4 regions of the Streptomyces sp. NPDC058373 genome follow, and region 2 is predicted to be linked to each of the others. Evidence: riboswitches for the same ligand, from Rfam matches in the RefSeq annotation. Region 2 holds a riboswitch; each other region holds the start of a gene.
The links. A riboswitch is a leader RNA that binds a small molecule or an ion and turns the genes downstream of it on or off. The one in region 2 is predicted to bind cobalamin.
Positions count from the first base shown of each region.

Region 1: it holds a riboswitch for cobalamin, as region 2 does, so the genes downstream of both, ACFWMZ_RS22465 (acyl-CoA thioesterase) here and metE (5-methyltetrahydropteroyltriglutamate--homocysteine S-methyltransferase) in region 2, are expected to answer to the same signal.
Region 3: it holds a riboswitch for cobalamin, as region 2 does, so the genes downstream of both, ACFWMZ_RS26090 (prenyltransferase/squalene oxidase repeat-containing protein) here and metE (5-methyltetrahydropteroyltriglutamate--homocysteine S-methyltransferase) in region 2, are expected to answer to the same signal.
Region 4: it holds a riboswitch for cobalamin, as region 2 does, so the genes downstream of both, ACFWMZ_RS19270 (cobalamin biosynthesis protein) here and metE (5-methyltetrahydropteroyltriglutamate--homocysteine S-methyltransferase) in region 2, are expected to answer to the same signal.

Region 1 covers NZ_JBHXJE010000044.1:8,935-13,137, reverse strand. The annotation lists gene ACFWMZ_RS22475 (ATP-binding cassette domain-containing protein) at 1-338, shown strand, start outside; gene ACFWMZ_RS22470 (ABC transporter permease) at 326-1,126, shown strand; cobalamin riboswitch at 1,194-1,345, shown strand; gene ACFWMZ_RS22465 (acyl-CoA thioesterase) at 1,452-1,889, shown strand; gene ACFWMZ_RS22460 (sensor domain-containing protein) at 1,969-2,667, opposite strand; partial or broken gene ACFWMZ_RS22455 (hypothetical protein) at 2,840-3,031, opposite strand; gene ACFWMZ_RS22450 (hypothetical protein) at 3,009-3,509, shown strand; gene ACFWMZ_RS22445 (MFS transporter) at 3,577-4,203, opposite strand, start outside.
Region 2 covers NZ_JBHXJE010000047.1:40,068-44,270, forward strand. The annotation lists gene ACFWMZ_RS23310 (coagulation factor 5/8 type domain-containing protein) at 1-1,227, opposite strand, end outside; cobalamin riboswitch at 2,048-2,198, shown strand; partial or broken gene metE (5-methyltetrahydropteroyltriglutamate--homocysteine S-methyltransferase) at 2,406-4,203, shown strand, end outside.
Region 3 covers NZ_JBHXJE010000063.1:19,789-23,991, forward strand. The annotation lists gene ACFWMZ_RS26080 (methyltransferase domain-containing protein) at 1-297, opposite strand, end outside; gene ACFWMZ_RS26085 (glycosyltransferase family 4 protein) at 291-1,685, opposite strand; cobalamin riboswitch at 1,910-2,048, shown strand; gene ACFWMZ_RS26090 (prenyltransferase/squalene oxidase repeat-containing protein) at 2,158-3,399, shown strand; gene ACFWMZ_RS26095 (SCO2322 family protein) at 3,396-4,115, shown strand; gene ACFWMZ_RS26100 (CbiQ family ECF transporter T component) at 4,127-4,203, shown strand, end outside.
Region 4 covers NZ_JBHXJE010000033.1:24,342-28,544, reverse strand. The annotation lists gene ACFWMZ_RS19280 (anion permease) at 1-1,078, shown strand, start outside; gene ACFWMZ_RS19275 (hypothetical protein) at 1,110-1,331, shown strand; cobalamin riboswitch at 1,526-1,653, shown strand; gene ACFWMZ_RS19270 (cobalamin biosynthesis protein) at 1,779-2,765, shown strand; gene ACFWMZ_RS19265 (cobyric acid synthase) at 2,762-4,203, shown strand, end outside.

The sequences.
Region 1 (4,203 bases), on a different contig from region 2:
CCGCCCTCAAGTCCCGCGTCGGCGGCGAACGCCTCACCCTCGCCCTCCCCGACCCCGCGACCCGCCCCACCGCCCTCGCCCTCCTGGCCCCCCTCACCCCCCACCAGCCCCACCTCGACCCGCGCACCGGCGTCCTCACCCTCCCCACCGACCACGGCCCCGCCACCCTCGAACAGGCCCTGACCACACTGCGCCACGCCGCCGTCCCCCTCGGCCCGGTCAGCCTCGCGCCCCCGACGCTGGACGACGTCTTCCTCGCCCTGACCGGCCAGGGGGCCGCGACGCCCGCGCCCGCCCCGGCCCCCGAACCCGCGAAGGAACCCGCATGGCGCCCGTGACCCGCGTCGCCAGGGACGCCACGATCATCGCCTGGCGCAACCTCCTGAACCTCCGCCGCACCCCCGGCTCGGTCATCGCCGCCCTGATCCAGCCGGTGATGTTCGTCCTGCTGCTCTCCTACGTCTTCGGCGGCAGCCTCGGCGGCGACGCCTACCGCACGTACCTGATGGGCGGCATCTTCGCCCAGGCCGTCACCTTCAACGCCGCCTTCACCGCGCTGGGCCTCGCAGGCGACCTGGACCGGGGCATCGTCGACCGCTTCCGCTCCCTGCCCATGTCCCCGATGGCGGTGATCCTCGGCCGCACCCTCTCCGACCTCACCATGAGCGTGCTGACCGTCACCGTCACCTCCCTCTGCGGGCTGTTCATCGGCTGGCGCATCGCCGGCACCCTCCCCGAGGCCGTTCTCGCCTACCTCCTGATCCTCCTCTTCGCCTTCGCCATGTCCTGGGTCGGCGCCACCATCGGCCTCACCGCCCGCAGCGTCGAGGTCGCCCAGAGCGCCGGCCTCATCTGGCTCTTCCCCGTCACCTTCCTATCCTCCGCCTTCGTCCCCACGGCCACCCTCCCCGCCGCCCTCCGCCCGATCGCCGACTGGAACCCGGTCTCCGCCACCGCCACCGCCCTCCGCGACCTCTTCGCCAACCCGGCCCCGCCCATGGCCCCCACCCGCGACACCTGGCCGGTCGTCCACGCCCTCCCGTACGCCCTGCTCTGCGCGCTGGGGATCACGGCGGTCTTCATGGGGGTGGCGGTGCGAAGGTTCCGCGAGGTGGGGCGCGGCTGACCCGCGACACCGCCGACTACCCTGACCGGGCAACCGGTTCGCCCCGCCCCCCAGGCGGGCGCGTCGCAAGAGGGAACCCGGTGGGAATCCGGGACTGCCCCGCAGCGGTGAGCGGGAACGACCGCCGTCCTACGCACTGGCCCCCTGGGGGCCGGGAAGCGACGGCCAGTAGGGGCTCGGCGGCAGGTCCGCCGGGCGGGCCCGCGAGTCCGAAGACCTGCCGTTGCCCGCGTGGCCGTCCGGCCGCGCGGTGACCTCGGCGAAGCCATCGCCGTGCGCGCACTCCCCGCCGAGGTTTCCTGCCAACTCGCGAAGGAGAGTTGACGTGCCCGAAACCACCGGCACCGCGCCCCGGACCACCAAGACCCCGGCCGACTCCCAGGTGAAGCTCGCCCACATCATGAGCGAGCACGACACCAACCTCTACGGCACCATCCACGGCGGCGTCGTGATGAAGCTGATCGACGACGCGGCCGCGGCCGCCGCCGGCCGCCACGCCGACGGCCCCGCCGTCACCGTCGCCGTCGACCGCATCGCCTTCCTCGCCCCCGTCCGCGCCGGCGACCTCCTCAACCTCCACGCCGCCCTGGTCCGCGCGGGCCGCACCTCCATGACGGTCGCCGTCCGCGTCACCGCCGAGTCCTGGAACACCTCGGGCCCCACCACCGAGGTCGCCACCGGCCGCCTCACCTTCGTGGCGGTGGACGACCGGGGGGCGCCGCGACCGGTCGCCGCGCTGGAGACGCCGGAGGAGCAGGGCTGAACCGACGGCGAAGGCCCGGGCGCCGCCACCGCGACGCCCGGGCCTCCTCCGACCGCTCCCCTCCTGCGGTGAGGACGCCTCACCCCGCCAGCAACCCCCGCACCGCCGACCGCTCCACCCGGTTCATCGCCCGCACCAGCACCGGCGTCAGCAGCACGAGCCCGATGCCGAGCAGGGAGGCCGCGCCGATCTGGAAGGGCGACTCCAGGTAGTAGGCGTGGTGGACGCCCGCGTCGGTGGTGAAGTCGAAGAGGCGGTAGCCGGGCCAGCCGACGAAGGTGGGGAAGACCCAGGCGTAGAGCGGGAGGAGGGCGACCACCCACCCCGTGGCCAGGAAGGTCAGCGTCACGACGAACGAGGCGATCCGCCACGGGAACATGACGACCTGGAACAGCACGGCCTTCCACCCCGCCACGTCCGCCAGCCGCTCCTTGATCCCGCCCTTACCGACCGGCGCGGGCGCCACCGTCCTCACCCCCAGCAGAGCCCCGGCCCGCCCCCGCTCCCCCGCCCCGAGCAGCCGCGCCCCGGCCAGCAGCACCGCCAGCACGGGCAGCCCGAGCACGGTGATCGCCAGCCCCGCGCCGGCCGAGAACAGGGTGACGGCGAAGACGAACCCGGCGATGGCGACGGGGAACGAGCTGAACACGTACCCGATCTCCCGCCAGGTCGCCGCCGCCAACGGCCCCCGCCGGACGACGGCGGGCCGCTCGGAGAAGGCCGACTCCTCGGAGACGTGCGGCAGGGGGCAGGTGGGGGGAGCGTCGACGGTGGCCATGGGTGACCTCTCATCCGGGAGGAGGGAGCGAGGGACGGAGCGACGCCGCGGCGATCGCGCTGCCCCGGGTGCGTGTCCACGATGCCGGTCCGGCGCCCCCCGGCGACATGGGGCGGCCGGGCGGACCAGGGGTGGGGTAATCCCCCGCCCCCGCCTCGGGCCGGCCTCCCTCCTACGCCGCCACCGCCTCCCCGGACGGCAGCCGCGCGCATCCCCGGCAGGCACGGGCCGACCCCGCGACCGCCGCGTGGGAGGCGGCCGCCAGAACACCGGCCAGCACGGTCAGCGGCCACTCCTCGGCGAGGCACGCGGCGGCGGCCAGGGCGAACGCCGTGACGGCCATGGCGAGGCTCGCCGCCGTCCCCGCCTCGATGTTCCCGCGCTACGCCAGAACCCAGACGGCCCCCGAAGCCACCGCCCTCCTCCACAAGATCTGCCGCAGCTACGCCTACGTCGGCATCGCCGTCCCGGTCCTCGGCATCGCCACCGGCGCCGCCCTCGGCGCCCTGACGGACGCCTGGCTCCTCGTCTCGATCGTGCTGACCGGGATCGCGGCGTGGCTGCCGGTGGCGGTGATCCTTCCGGAACAGGGATGGCTGCTGGACACGGCCACTTCGCGGGCATCCTCGACGCCTCACACAGCCACTTCGCAGACGCCCTCGACGCCTCACACAGCCACCCCGGACCCGCCCTCGACGACTGACACGGCCGACCCGGCCACCGCGGCGGACCGCCGCCCGGCGACCGCCAAGCTGGCCATGACCGCCGGTATCTTCAACTTGCTGTGGGCGACGGTGGTGGTGCTGATGATCGTGCGGCCTGGGTCCACGACGGGGGCGTGAGGGGGCCGCGCCAGGGGCCGCCCCGGGCTGCGGGTGACGGTCCGGGCGGGATCGGCCCAGCACCGGACTACCCGGCCCGCTCGGCCTCCGCCGCCTGCCCGGCGCCGCTCTCCTGGGCGCCGGTCGCCTTGGCGCCTGCCCCCGTAGCGGTGCCGGCTCCGGGGGTCCCGGCCACCACGGTCGACCGGGAGCCACCCCGCCGAAGCGGCCCGCGCCCACCGTCCATCGCCCCGCCGATCACCGCCAGGCCGAGCCCGACGACCGCCAGCGACGCCCCCACCAGCGCGGGCGAGGCCCAGCCCCACCCGGCCGAGATGACCAGGCCGCCGAGCCAGGCGCCGCCGGCGTTGGCGAGGTTGAAGGCGGAGTGGTTGGAGGCGGCCGCCATGGTCGGGGCCTGTTCGGCCTTGGCCATGAGCAGCATCTGCACCGGCGTGGTGATGAAGGAGCCCATGGCGCCGATCAGCAGGACGCAGACCAGGGCCGTCGCCGTGTGCTGCACCGCGAAGTAGAAGGCGAAGAGAGTGACGGCCATGACCGCGAGGCCGCCGTACAGCGTCGGGCGCAGCGCCCGGTCGGTCATCGGGCCGGCGAGGAGCGTGCCGAGCGTCATGCCCACGCCGTACAGCGCGAGGACCAGCGTCGTGGACGACTCCGCCATGCCGGTGACCTCGGTCAGCATCGGCACCAGGTA
Region 2 (4,203 bases):
GTCCGCGTGACTGGCGGAGGAGCCCTCCTCGCCGATCTCCACCAGCGTCTCGGAGTTCTCGGTGCCCGCGTCGATCAGGAGTCCGGCCAGCCGCACCCCGTCGACGTCGCCGACCTTCACCGCGGTCACCCCGTTGTCCGGGATGATCGTCGCGTAGCCGAGGCCGAGGACGACGGTGTCCGCCCGGTCGATGTCGATCGTCTCGTCCACGTGGTAGATGCCCGGCGTGAACAGCAGGTGCAGCCCCTGGTCCACGGCGGCGTTGATGGTCGCCGCCGTCGCCCCCGGCTTCACCACGTAGAACTGGTCCAGCGGCAGTGACTCGCCCTGCTGGTTCCCCTCCCACGAGACGCCGCGCGCGTTGGTCCGCTTCTCGGGGACGAACACCTTGTAGTCGTCGCCGTCCAGGTACAGGAACGGCTTCTCACGGGAGATCGGCGTGGTCTCCAGCGTGGTGTACGGCGGCTCCGGGAAGCCCTGCCCCGGGGCGCCCTCCACACCGGAGAAGACCATGTTCCAGACGCCGTTGGTCCAGCCGCCGACCGAGCTGTCGCGGGTGTACCACTGCTGCTGCGAGTAGGGGCCGACCTCGCCGTCGATCTTGGAGTCGGCGATGTAGCCGCCGCTCGCCCAGCCGTAGCCGTCGGGCGCCAGGTTCAGACCACCGCGGACGTGCATCCGGCGGAACGGCGCCGCCTGCGACACGGCCCAGCGGTTGGTGCCGTTGACGGGGCTGAGCGAGAGGTTCTCCGCCGAACGCCAGAAGTTCTGCGTGGCGTTGCCGTCGAACCAGCCGGCGTCGACCGTCACGTCCCCGTTGAAGTGGGTGTCGTCGGGGGAGAGGCCGAGCCCGGAGATGGCGGTGTAGAAGCCGATCTGCACGTTGAGGTCGTCGTAGGTGCCCGGCTTGAACATGAGGGCGTGGCGTCCCTCGCCGAACTGCGCCGACTCCTGCTCCTTGAAGATCTGGTCGACCGTGCCCTGGATGTCCGGCGTCGACGGGTCGAAGACGTGGACGTTGGGGCCGAGGTCGCCGCCGCCCTCGACGGGGTCGACGTTGTTCTGGGCGGCGGGTGCGGGTGCCGCCTGCGACGAGGTGGCGGGGAGCATGACCAGTGCCGTGGCGGTGAGGGCGCCCGCGACGAGCGCCGAGAGTGTTCTGCGGTGCCGGGCTCGGGGACGGGGCCCGCCGCCCGGTCGTGGGGGTTGGAAGAAGGTGGTGAGCATGTCGGCTCTCCTGAGCTGTCGGAGTGGGGGGACATGGGCCCGCCGTCCCGTCCGTGGCTGCTGCCGGCGGCCGGTGCGGGGGCGCTGGGGGGTGCGGGGGTGGGGCCGATTGAGCACAGGGAAAGGCGGGAGAGCGCTGTGGAAGCGCTCTCCATGGGGGCTGATGGTTCTCCCGGAAACCTGGTGCGTCAAGAGTTGTAACAAGACGTGAAGGAAGTCCTGGCGTGGCGTCAGGAAGTGAAGTGAGGGCGAGAGTCGGCCGACGGGGGTGCTCGGCGGGCGCCTGGCCTCCGCTTTTGCCGGGATGCCGCTCCGGGCGGGTGGGGCTCGGGCGGGGCGATCCCGGCAACGGCGACGTGCGCGTCCGACCGGGCGCCGACGAACGCGTACGTGTTGGACTTGTTCGTGACGAACACGTTCGTCACTGGGAAGACATGACGACGAACTCCGGAGCTCCCGCACCCCGTCCCAGCCCGCGAATGAACGGGTTCCGGGCGGCGGCCGCCTGACGGTGCGGCGAACCGGAAGCCGGGGACGCGTCCCGCGGACCCGGGCCCTGCTCGCCCGCCGGGGCTCGGCCGCAGGTCAGCGGCGTGGACGTCCCGCAAGATCACGGGGGGACGGCGGCGCACTCCTGCCTGCGCGCCGAGACAGCGGTCACCCTGCGCGCCCTCGCCGTCTGGCCGTACGGCGGGGAGGCCGTCGCCCCGGCCGCGTCCCACCCCCGGATCCCGGCATGTGAACAGCCGCCCACGCGAGACGACCCCCCGCTACGCTGACCGGTGCGACTGGTTCGCCCTGTCCGCCAGGCAGGGCGTCGTAAGAGGGAACCCGGGGGGAATCCGGGACTGCCCCGCAGCGGTGAGTGGGAACGACCGCCGTCATACGCACTGGGTCCGGAGACACGGACCCGGGAAGCGACGGCCAGTAGATGTCCGCCCAGATGGACGTGCCCGCGAGTCCGAAGACCTGCCCGCCGCCCGCACGCGACGATCGTGTGCGGACATCCCGGTGACCTCGTGGGCGGGTCGGGGACACCCTCGGACGAAGTCCGGGGGAGTACACATCGGACGGACAGGGCGCGCCCCCGGGCGCGGGTTCGCCGTCCGGTCCGTCGTCCCTTCGCGCTCGCGTCCCGTCCCCGGGATGCCAGGAGACATCTCGCGAAGGAGAGTTCCGTGACAGCGAAGTCCGCAGCCGCGGCAGCACGGCCGACCGTGTACGGCTACCCCCGCCAGGGACAGAACCGGGAACTGAAGAAGGCCGTCGAGGGCTACTGGAAGGGCCGCGTCACCGCCGACGCCCTCAAGGAGACGGCCGCCGCGCTGCGCCGCTCCCGCTGGGGCCAGCTGGCCGAGGCGGGCATCGACGAGGTGCCCACCGGTGACTTCTCGTACTACGACCACGTCCTGGACACCAGCGTCATGGTCGGCGCCGTCCCCCCGCGCCACCGCACGGCCGTCGACGCGGACCCGCTCGACGGCTACTTCGCCATGGCCCGCGGCAACCAGGACGTCGCGCCGCTGGAGATGACCAAGTGGTTCGACACCAACTACCACTACCTGGTCCCCGAACTCGGCCCCGACACCGTCTTCACCGCCGACTCCGCCCAGCAGGTCGCCGAGGTGGCAGAGGCGCTCGCGCTCGGCCACACCGCCCGCCCCGTCCTCGTCGGCCCCGTCACCTACCTCCTGCTCGCCAAGCCCGCCCCCGGCGTCGCCGACGACTTCGAGCCGCTCACCCTGCTCGACGGGCTGCTCCCCGTCTACGCCGAGGTCCTGGCCGACCTGCGCGCCGCCGGCGCCGGATGGGCCCAGCTCGACGAGCCCGCCCTCGTCCAGGACCGCACCCCGGCCGAGCTGAACGCCGCCGCCCGCGCCTACCGCGACCTCGGCGCCCTCACCGACCGGCCCAAGCTGCTGGTGGCCTCGTACTTCGACCGCCTCGGTGAGGCGCTGCCGGTGCTGGCCAAGGCCCCCGTCGAGGGGCTGGCCCTCGACTTCACCGAGGCCGCCGCCGCCAACCTGGACGACCTCGCCGCCGTCGGCGGCCTGCCCGGCAAGCGGCTCGTAGCGGGCGTCGTCAACGGCCGCAACATCTGGATCAACGACTACGAGAAGTCGCTCGCCACCCTCGCCACCCTGCTCGGCCTCGCCGACCGCGTCGACGTCGCCGCCTCCTGCTCCCTGCTGCACGTCCCGCTCGACACCGCGCCCGAACGCGACATCGACCCGCAGATCCTGCGCTGGCTCGCCTTCGCCCGGCAGAAGACCACCGAGATCGTCACCCTCGCCAAGGGCCTGGCCCAGGGCACCGGCGCCATCGCCGCGGAGATCGCCGCCAACCGGGCCGACCTCGTCTCCCGCGCCCGCTCCCCGCTCACCCGCGACCCCGCCGTCCGCGCCAGGACCGCCGCCGTCACCGAGGCCGACGCGCGCCGCCCCCAGCCGTACCCGGAGCGCGCCGCCGCCCAGCGGGAGCGGCTGCGGCTGCCGCTGCTGCCCACCACGACCATCGGTTCGTTCCCGCAGACCGGCGAGGTGCGCGCCGCCCGCGCCGACCTGCGCGCGGGCCGGATCGGCACCGCCGGGTACGAGGAGCGCATCGCCGCCGAGATCGCCGAGGTCGTCGCCTTCCAGGAGAAGGCCGGGCTCGACGTCCTGGTGCACGGCGAGGCCGAACGCAACGACATGGTCCAGTACTTCGCCGAGCAGCTCACCGGCTACCTCGCCACCCAGCACGGCTGGGTCCAGTCGTACGGCACCCGCTACGTCCGCCCGCCGGTCCTCGCCGGGGACATCTCCCGCCCCGCGCCGATGACGGTCCGCTGGACGACGTACGCCCAGTCGCTCACCGACCGGCCGGTCAAGGCCATGCTGACCGGGCCCGTCACCATGCTGGGGAGACCGCCGGGCAGGTCGCGCTGGCCCTGCGCGACGAGGTCGCCGACCTGGAGGCGGCCGGCACCTCGGTGAT
Region 3 (4,203 bases), on a different contig from region 2:
GATGTGCTCCATCACCTCGGAGATGATGACGACGTCGAAGGACTCGTCGGGGAAGGGCAGGTTGAGGGCGTCGCCCTCCATCGCGGTGGCGGTGGCTCCGGCCGGGGCCTCACCGGCCTCCTTCATCGCCGCGAACCAGGTGGCGACCTCGCGGATCTCCTCGGCGTTGCGGTCCAGCGCCACCACCTGCGCGCCGCGCCGGTAGCACTCGAAGGCGTGGCGCCCCGCGCCGCAGCCCAGATCGAGCACGCGGTCGCCTGCGGCGAGCGGGAAGCGGGTGAAGTCGACGGTCAGCACGTGGACCTGCTTTCGCGGTCGGGTCGGGCGGTGGCGGCCGGGGCGGCGGGGCGACCCGGGCTCCCGGCGATGGCCTGGCGGTAGTGGGCGACGGTGCCGAGGGCGGCCTGGCGCCAGGTGAACTTGGCGAGGACCCGGGCGCGTCCGGCGGTGCCGAGGCGGCGGCGCAGCTCCGGGTCGGCGAGGAGCTTGCCGAGGGCGGTCGCGAGGGCCCCGGCGTCGCCGGGCGGGACGGCGAGGCAGGTGTCTCCGTCGGCTCCGGCCACCTCGGGGATGGCGCCGCCGGTGGTGGCGACCAGCGGGGTGCCGGTGGCCATGGCCTCGGCGGCGGGCAGCGAGAACCCCTCGTAGAGGGAGGGGACGCACGCGATCTCGGCGGAGCGGATCAGGTCGACCAGTTCGGCGTCGCTGATGCCCTTGACGAACTCGATGGCGCCGGTGAGGCCGAACCGCTCGATGGCCTGCGCGACGGGGCCGTCCTCGGCGGGGCGGCCGACGACGACGAGGTGCGCGTCGGGGTTCTCGGTGCGGAGCTTGGCGAGCGCCTCCACCAGGTGGACGAGGCCCTTGAGGGGTACGTCGGCGCTGGAGGTGGTGACGATCCGGCCGGGCACCTCGGCGACGGACGGGTCGGGCGAGAAGAGGTCGGTGTCGGCGCCGATGTGGACGACGTGGACCCGCTCGGACCGCACGCCGAAGTGGTCGACGATCTCCTGGCGGGAGGTGCCGGAGACGGTGAGGACCGACGGCAGCTTCCGGGCGACACGTTTCTGCATCCGTGTGAAGCCGTACCAGCGGCGGACCGAGAGGCGGCGGACGAACGAGTCGGCGGCGTCCAGTTCCAGCTGCCGGTCGACGGTGATGGGGTGGTGGACGGTGGTGACGAGCGGGGCACCGAGCGCGCGGGCGCCGCCGAGCAGGCCGTAACCGAGTGTCTGGTTGTCGTGGATGACGTCGAACCGTCCGGCGAGCGCGGCGAGATGGCGGCGGGCGCGGAGGCTGAAGGTGAGCGGCTCGGGGAAGCCGCCGGTCCACATGGTGGCGACCTCCAGCGCGTCGACCCAGTCGCGGTACTCGCCCCGGCGGGGGGTGCGGAAGGGGTCGGGCTGGCGGTAGAGGTCGAGGCTGGCCAGTTCGGTCAGCTCCACGCCCTCGTCGAGGACCGGGTAGGGCTGGGCGCCGATGACCTCGACGTGGTGGCCGAGCCGGGCCAGTTCGCGGGAGAGGTGGCGGACGTAGACGCCCTGGCCGCCGCAGAAGGGGTCGCCCTTGTAGGTGAGGAGGGCGATGCGCAGCGGGCGGTCGCCACCCGCGAGGGGGTCGCCCGAGGCCGGTTCCGGGGAGGCTTGCTGTCGTGCGGGGTCCGCCTCCATGGCCTCAGCGGTCACTACCCGGCCCCCTTCTGCCAGCACAATGTCCCGGGAGGTTACGCCGGGACTCCGATCCGCAACAAGTTTCGGCGCGGTCGGTCTTGATCGTTCACGAAGCATCGAATCTACCGGCAGGTAGCTCTTTCGGGTCCTCCGGAACAGGTGATTCGCACCACGACCCGGACGGCGCGGGCCCCGGGCTCCCGGCCACCGGGAAACGGCCCCGGCCCACCACACCCCCGCACCGGTACAGTGACCAGGTCGTCGTCAGGACCGAGTGAGGGGAAGCCGGTGGGAATCCGGCGCTGACCCGCAGCCGTGAGCCGCCCGGACATCCGGGCCGGCACAGCCGGAATGCCTCACCGGACTCATGACCGGCTCGCGCCGCCGGACCCCTCCGGCGGCCGGCACCGTCGAGGCATACGGAGCCGAGCCCGGCGCCTTCGCGCGCCCGTGCCCGGCTTCCTTCAGGAGAGGGCACCCACCACTCATGACCGTCCGTCGCAGCGCCCTGGCGCTCACCGCGCTGACCGCACTGACGGCGGCGTCGGCCGCCTTCGCTCCGGCCGCCGTCGCCGAGGACTCCCCCGCTCCGTCCCCCTCCGTCCGGGTGCCCTCGGGCCTGTACGGCGACGGCGACCCGACCTACGACGGCGTCTACCGCCAGTCCCTGGCCCTGCTCGCGCAGGACACCGCCGGGGTGGAGCCCGCGGCGAAGGCCGTCGACTGGCTGATGGGGCAGCAGTGCGAGGACGGTTCGTTCGCGCCGTTCCGCGCCGACCCGTCGGCCGCCTGCGACGCGAAGACGCCGGTCGACACCAACCAGACGGCCACCGCCGTGCAGGCGCTCGCCGCGCTCGGCGGTCACGACAAGGCGGTCGGCAAGGCCGTCGACTGGCTGAAGTCGGTCCAGAACGACGACGGCGGCTGGAGCTACACCCCCGGCGACGACACCGACACCAACTCGACCTCGCTGGTGGTCGGCGCGCTCGCCGCTACCGGGACGAAGGCCGCGTCGGTCACCTCCGGGAAGGACAGGACGCCCGAGGACGCGCTGCTCGGCCTCAGCCTGGAGTGCGCCGGCGGTGGTGCCTTCGCCTTCCAGCCGGAGAAGAACGGCGATCTGAACGCCAACGCCGACGCCACCGCCGCCGGGGTCCTCGGCGGCCTCGGCTCCTCGCTGGTCGTCACCAAGGGCAAGACCGGGGCGCAGCCGGCCTGCGAGAAGCCCGCCGACGCCCGGACGGCCGCCGCCAACGGCGCCGCCCACCTCGCCGGCCTGCTCGAGAAGGACGGCCACCTCACCTCCACCACGCCCGGCGCCGAGGACCAGCCCGACATCGGCAACACCGCCGACGCGGTGACCGCGCTGTACGCGGCCGGGCTGACCGACGCCGCGAAGAAGCCGCTGGCCTGGCTGAAGAAGAACGGACCCGCCTGGGCGAAGCAGTCCGGCCCCTCCGCCTACGCCCAGCTCGTGCTGACCGCACACGCCACCGGCACCGACCCGCGCGCCTTCGGCTCCACCGACCTGGTCGCCGCGCTGAACGCCACCGGTCCCGAGCCGGAGGCCGACGGGAAGGGCGGCTCCGACGCCCAGGGCGGCGAGGAGCAGGCGGCGGACGAGGACGGCTCGCAGCTCAGCGTCTGGTGGATCATCGGCGTCGGCCTGCTCGTCGGCGCCGGTGTCGGCCTGATGCTGAGCCTGCGCAACAAGTCCGGCCGCAAGTGACCCCCGGCTCCGCCGCGTCCCGCCCCGCCCGCCGCACCCTGCGGGCGGGGTTCGCGCTGCTCCTCGGGCTGCTGCTCGCCCTGCTGGTGGCGGCGCCCGCGCAGGCCGCCGGGTACCGGTACTGGTCGTTCTGGGAGCGCGAGGGCTCCACCTGGAGCTACGCCACCCAGGGCCCGACCCAGGCCCTGCCCGGCGACGGTTCGGTGCAGGGGTTCCGGTTCGCGGTGAGCGCGGAGGCCGACGACTCGGCCGCGCCCCGGGCGAAGGCCGGGTTCGCGGAGATCTGCGCCGCCACCGAGGAGCGCGCGGGCCGCAAGCGGGTCGCCCTCGTCATCGACTTCGGCACCGCCGCCGACGCGCCGGAGGGCGAGCGCCCGCCGAAGCCCCGCACCGCCTGCGCCAGTGTGGCCGAGGAGGCGAGCGCCGCCGACGCGCTGGCCGCCGTCGCGCCGCCGCTGCGGTACGACTCCTCGGCGATGCTCTGCGCCATCGTGGGCTACCCGGAGGCCGGGTGCGGCGAGCAGGTGTCGGGCTCGGGCGAGCCGTCCGCCGAGGGGACCTCGGAGGCGGCCTCGCCCGAGGCCGGGGAGCCGGAATCCGGTGCGGATTCCGGCTCCGGTCCCGGCGGTCCTTCGGCCGGGCTGCTGGTCGGAGCCGGCGCCGTGGCCGTGCTGGGCGCGGCGGCGGTGTGGCAGTCCCGCCGACGGCGCGGCTGAGCGGCGGTCCGGTGATGCACGGCCCCCTCCAGCAGGCCCGCCGGGCGCGCCCGGCGCTCCTCGCCCCGCTCGCGACGCGGTCCAACGC
Region 4 (4,203 bases), on a different contig from region 2:
CCTCGTCGGCGCCATTCTGTGGAATCTTCTGACCTGGCTCGTCGGTCTGCCGTCGAGCTCCTCGCACGCGCTCTTCGGCGGCCTCATCGGCGCCGCGGTGATGTCGGCGGGCTGGTCCTCCGTCAACGGCGGCACCGTCGTCACCAAGGTGCTGCTCCCGGCGCTCGCCGCGCCGCTCGTCGCCGGCCTCGCCGCGATGCTCGCCACCCGGCTGACCTTCCGGATCAACCGGAACGTGGACGAGAAGTCCACCGCCAAGGGCTACCGCGCCGGACAGATCGCCTCGGCCGGCCTGGTCTCGCTGGCGCACGGCACCAACGACGCCCAGAAGACGATGGGTGTCATCACCCTCGCCCTGGTGACCGGCGGTGTCCTCGCGCCCGGCTCCAACCCCCCGATGTGGGTCATCGTCTCCGCCGGTGTCGCCATCGCGCTCGGTACGTACCTGGGCGGCTGGCGCATCATCCGGACCATGGGCAAGGGCCTCACCGACCTCACGCCGCCGCAGGGCTTCGCCGCCCAGACCAGCGCCGCGACGGTCATCCTGGCCTCCTCCCACCTGGGCTTCTCCCTCTCCACCACCCAGTCGTGCTCCGGCGCGGTGATGGGTGCGGGCCTCGGCCGCAAGGGCGGTGTCGTCCGCTGGTCGACCGCCACCCGGATGTTCGTCGCCTGGGGCCTGACGCTCCCGGCCGCCGCCCTGGTCGGCGCGGCCGCCGAGTTCCTCACCAAGCAGGGCGACTGGGGCGTCGCCGCCACCGCGGTCCTGCTGGTCGGCGGGTCCTTCGCGATCTGGCTGCGCTCGCGCCGCTCCCCCGTCACCCACGACAACGTCAACGACGTCGAGCCGGGCCAGGACGAGCCCTCGGGCGTCGTCACCCAGGCCATGGCCTCCGTCGCCCCGCCGCCCACCGGCGCGGCCGCCGCCTCCGACGAGGCCGCCGCCTCGGACGCCTCCGGCGAGCGGGACGACGACGACCGGGACGGCGACGGTCCGGCGGGCGGCTCCCCGCTCTCCTCGATCCCCGGCCAGCCCGGCCACTCCTCCGCCGAACCGGCCCGGCCGGCCACGGTCTGACCCGGCCTCGCGTACGTAAGGACACCTCACCATGCACATCGACTGGGCAGCCCTCGGCGCCGTCTTCGGCGTGAGCCTCGTGGTCACCGTCGCGCTCGTCGGCTTCTTCACCCTCGGCATCGTGGGCCTCTCCAAGGGCGCGAGCAGCACGCAGGGCGGCGGATCCGGCGCCCTCGCCAGGACCGGCGGCTACCTCTGCTTCGCCCTCTGCGCGGCGGCGGTCGCCTACGGGATCTACATCATCGTGGCCTGAGGGCCACCTCCCGCCGCGAAGGGCGGACCGGACGTACGGCGTCCGGCCCGCCCTTCGGCGTACGGCGGCGCGGGCGCCCGGTGCCGCGCCGCCCCCGCTGTGGGGCTCCACACACTCTTCGCCGCAGGTCAACGGTGAGTTGACTGGTGTTCCGGGCACGTGGTGGACTGCCGGGGCCGAAACACGGAGGCAGCAGAGGAAGCCGGTGCGAATCCGGCGCGGTCCCGCCACTGTCACCGGGGAGCGGCATCTCCGCCGAGCGCCACGGCCCCCAGGGGCTGGAAGGCCAGGGGATGCCGCCGATCCGGAAGCCAGGAGACTCTCGCCCCCGGTCACGTCGAACCAGGGCGCGGACCCTGAGTGAGGACACACCGCCATGCGTGGCTGCCCGTCGCCGCCCCCTCCAGCCGTCCACCGGTCCCCCGAGCGCCGAACGGACTGAGCCCCGTGGACCGTGCCGGCCGCGTCTTCGCGTGCGGCGCCACCGCCGGGCTGCTGGCCGACGCCCTTCTCGCCGACCCCGGCCGGGGCCACCCCGTGGCCCTCTTCGGCCGGGCGGCCGCCGCCGTGGAGCGGCGCCTGTGGCACGACCACCGCGGCTGGGGCGCCCTGCACACCGCGCTCTGCGCGGGCGGCGCCACCGCCGCCGCCGCGCTGGCCGGTCGAGCCGTACGCCGCCACCCGCGCGGCGCCGTCGCGCTGACCGCCACCACGACCTGGGCCGTGGTCGGCGGCACCTCGCTGGTGCGTGAGGCCCGGCTGATCGGCGCCGCCCTCCAGGCCGGTGACGTGGCCGAGGCGCGGCGGCTGCTGCCCCGCCTCTGCGGGCGCGACCCGCAGGCGCTGGACGCCGACGCGCTGGCCCGTGCCGTGGTGGAGTCGGTCGCCGAGAACACCTCGGACGCGGTGGTCGGCGCCCTGGTCTGGGGCGCGGTCGCGGGCGTCCCCGGCCTCGTCGGGTTCCGCGCCGTCAACACGCTGGACGCCATGGTCGGCCACAAGTCGCCCCGGCTGCGCCGGTTCGGCTGGGCCTCGGCCCGCCTCGACGACGCCGTCGGCTACCCGGGGGCGCGGCTGACGGCCGCCCTCGCCGTCCTCGCCGGACCCGACCCGCGTGGCGCCGTCCGGGCCTGGCGCGCCGACGCGCACCGCCACCCGAGCCCCAACGCGGGCCCGGTCGAGGCGGCGTTCGCCGGCGCGCTCGGGGTGCGGCTCGGCGGGACCCTGGCGTACGGCGGGCGGACCGAGCACCGGCCGGTGCTCGGCGGCCAGGGCCGCCCGGTGCGGCCCGGCGACATCGAACGGGCCGCCCGGCTCTCCCGGCGCGTCGGGGCGCTGGCCCTGGTGGCGGGGGCGGGCGCACGCCTGGCCGCCGGAGCGGTACGCGGGCGCGCCCGGCGCGCGGGAACCGGGAAGGGACGGGCAGGGGCATGAGCGGCGGAGTGCTGATCGCGGGGACCACCTCGGACGCCGGGAAGAGCGTGCTGACGGCGGGCATCTGCCGGTGGCTGGCGCGGCGCGGGGTGAAGGTGGCGCCGTTCAAGGGGCAGAACATGTCCCTCAACTCGTTCGTCACCCGGGAGGGCGCGGAGATCGGCCGGGCCCAGGCCATGCAGGCGCAGGCCGCCCGCGTCGAGCCGACGGCGCTGATGAACCCGGTCCTGCTCAAGCCCGGCAGCGACCGCTCCAGCCAGGTCGTGCTGCTCGGCAAGCCGGTCGGGGAGCTGAGCGCCCAGGGTTTCTTCGGCTCGGCACGGCCCGGGGAGCCGGCGCGTGCGGTGGCGGGCGGCCGCCGTGAGGCACTGCTGGAACCGGTGCTGGAGTGCCTGGCCCGGCTGCGGGCCGAGCACGACGTGGTGGTCTGCGAGGGCGCGGGCAGCCCCGCCGAGATCAACCTGCGCCGCACCGACATCGTCAACATGGGCGTGGCCCGCGCGGCGAAGCTGCCGGTGCTGGTGGTCGGCGACATCGACCGGGGCGGGGTCTTCGCCTCGTTCTTCGGCACCACGGCACTGCTGGCCCCCGAGGACCAGGCGTTGGTGGCCGGGTACGTGGTCAACAAGTTCCGGGGCGACGTCGAGTTGCTGAAGCCCGGCGTCGAGATGCTGCGGGGCATCACCGGACGGCACACCTACGGCGTCCTGCCGTACGCCGACGGGCTCGGCATCGACGAGGAGGACGGGCTGCGGGTCTCGCTGCGCGGCGCGGTCCGCGAGTCGGTGGTGGCACCGCCGGTCGGCGAGGACGTGCTGCGGGTCGCGGTCTGCGCGGTGCCGCTGATGTCGAACTTCACCGACGTGGACGCGCTGGCCGCCGAACCGGGCGTGGTGGTGCGGTTCGTGGACCGGGCCGAGGAGCTGGCCGACGCCGACCTGGTGGTGGTCCCCGGCACCCGGGGCACGGTCCGCGCGCTGGCCTGGCTGCGTGAGCGGGGTCTGGCCGACGCGCTGCTGCGGCGGGTCGCCGAGGGGCGGCCGGTGCTCGGCATCTGCGGCGGCTACCAGCTCCTCGGCGAGCGGATCGAGGACGAGGTGGAGTCCCGGGCGGGCACCGTGGCGGGGCTCGGCGTGCTGCCGGTGCGAGTGCGGTTCGCGGCCGGGAAGACGCTGGCGCGGCCGGCCGGTTCGGCCCTCGGCGAGCCGGCCGAGGGGTACGAGATCCATCACGGCGTCGCCGAGGTACGGGGCGGCGAGCCGGTCTTCACCGACGCGGCCGGGCGGGCCCTGGACGGCTGCCGGGTCGGCGCGGTGTGGGGCACCCACTGGCACGGCTCGCTGGAGAGCGACGGCTACCGCAGGGCCTTCCTCACCGAGGTGGCCCGGGCCGCGGGCCGCCGCTTCGTCCCCGCCCCCGACACCTCCTTCGGCCTGCT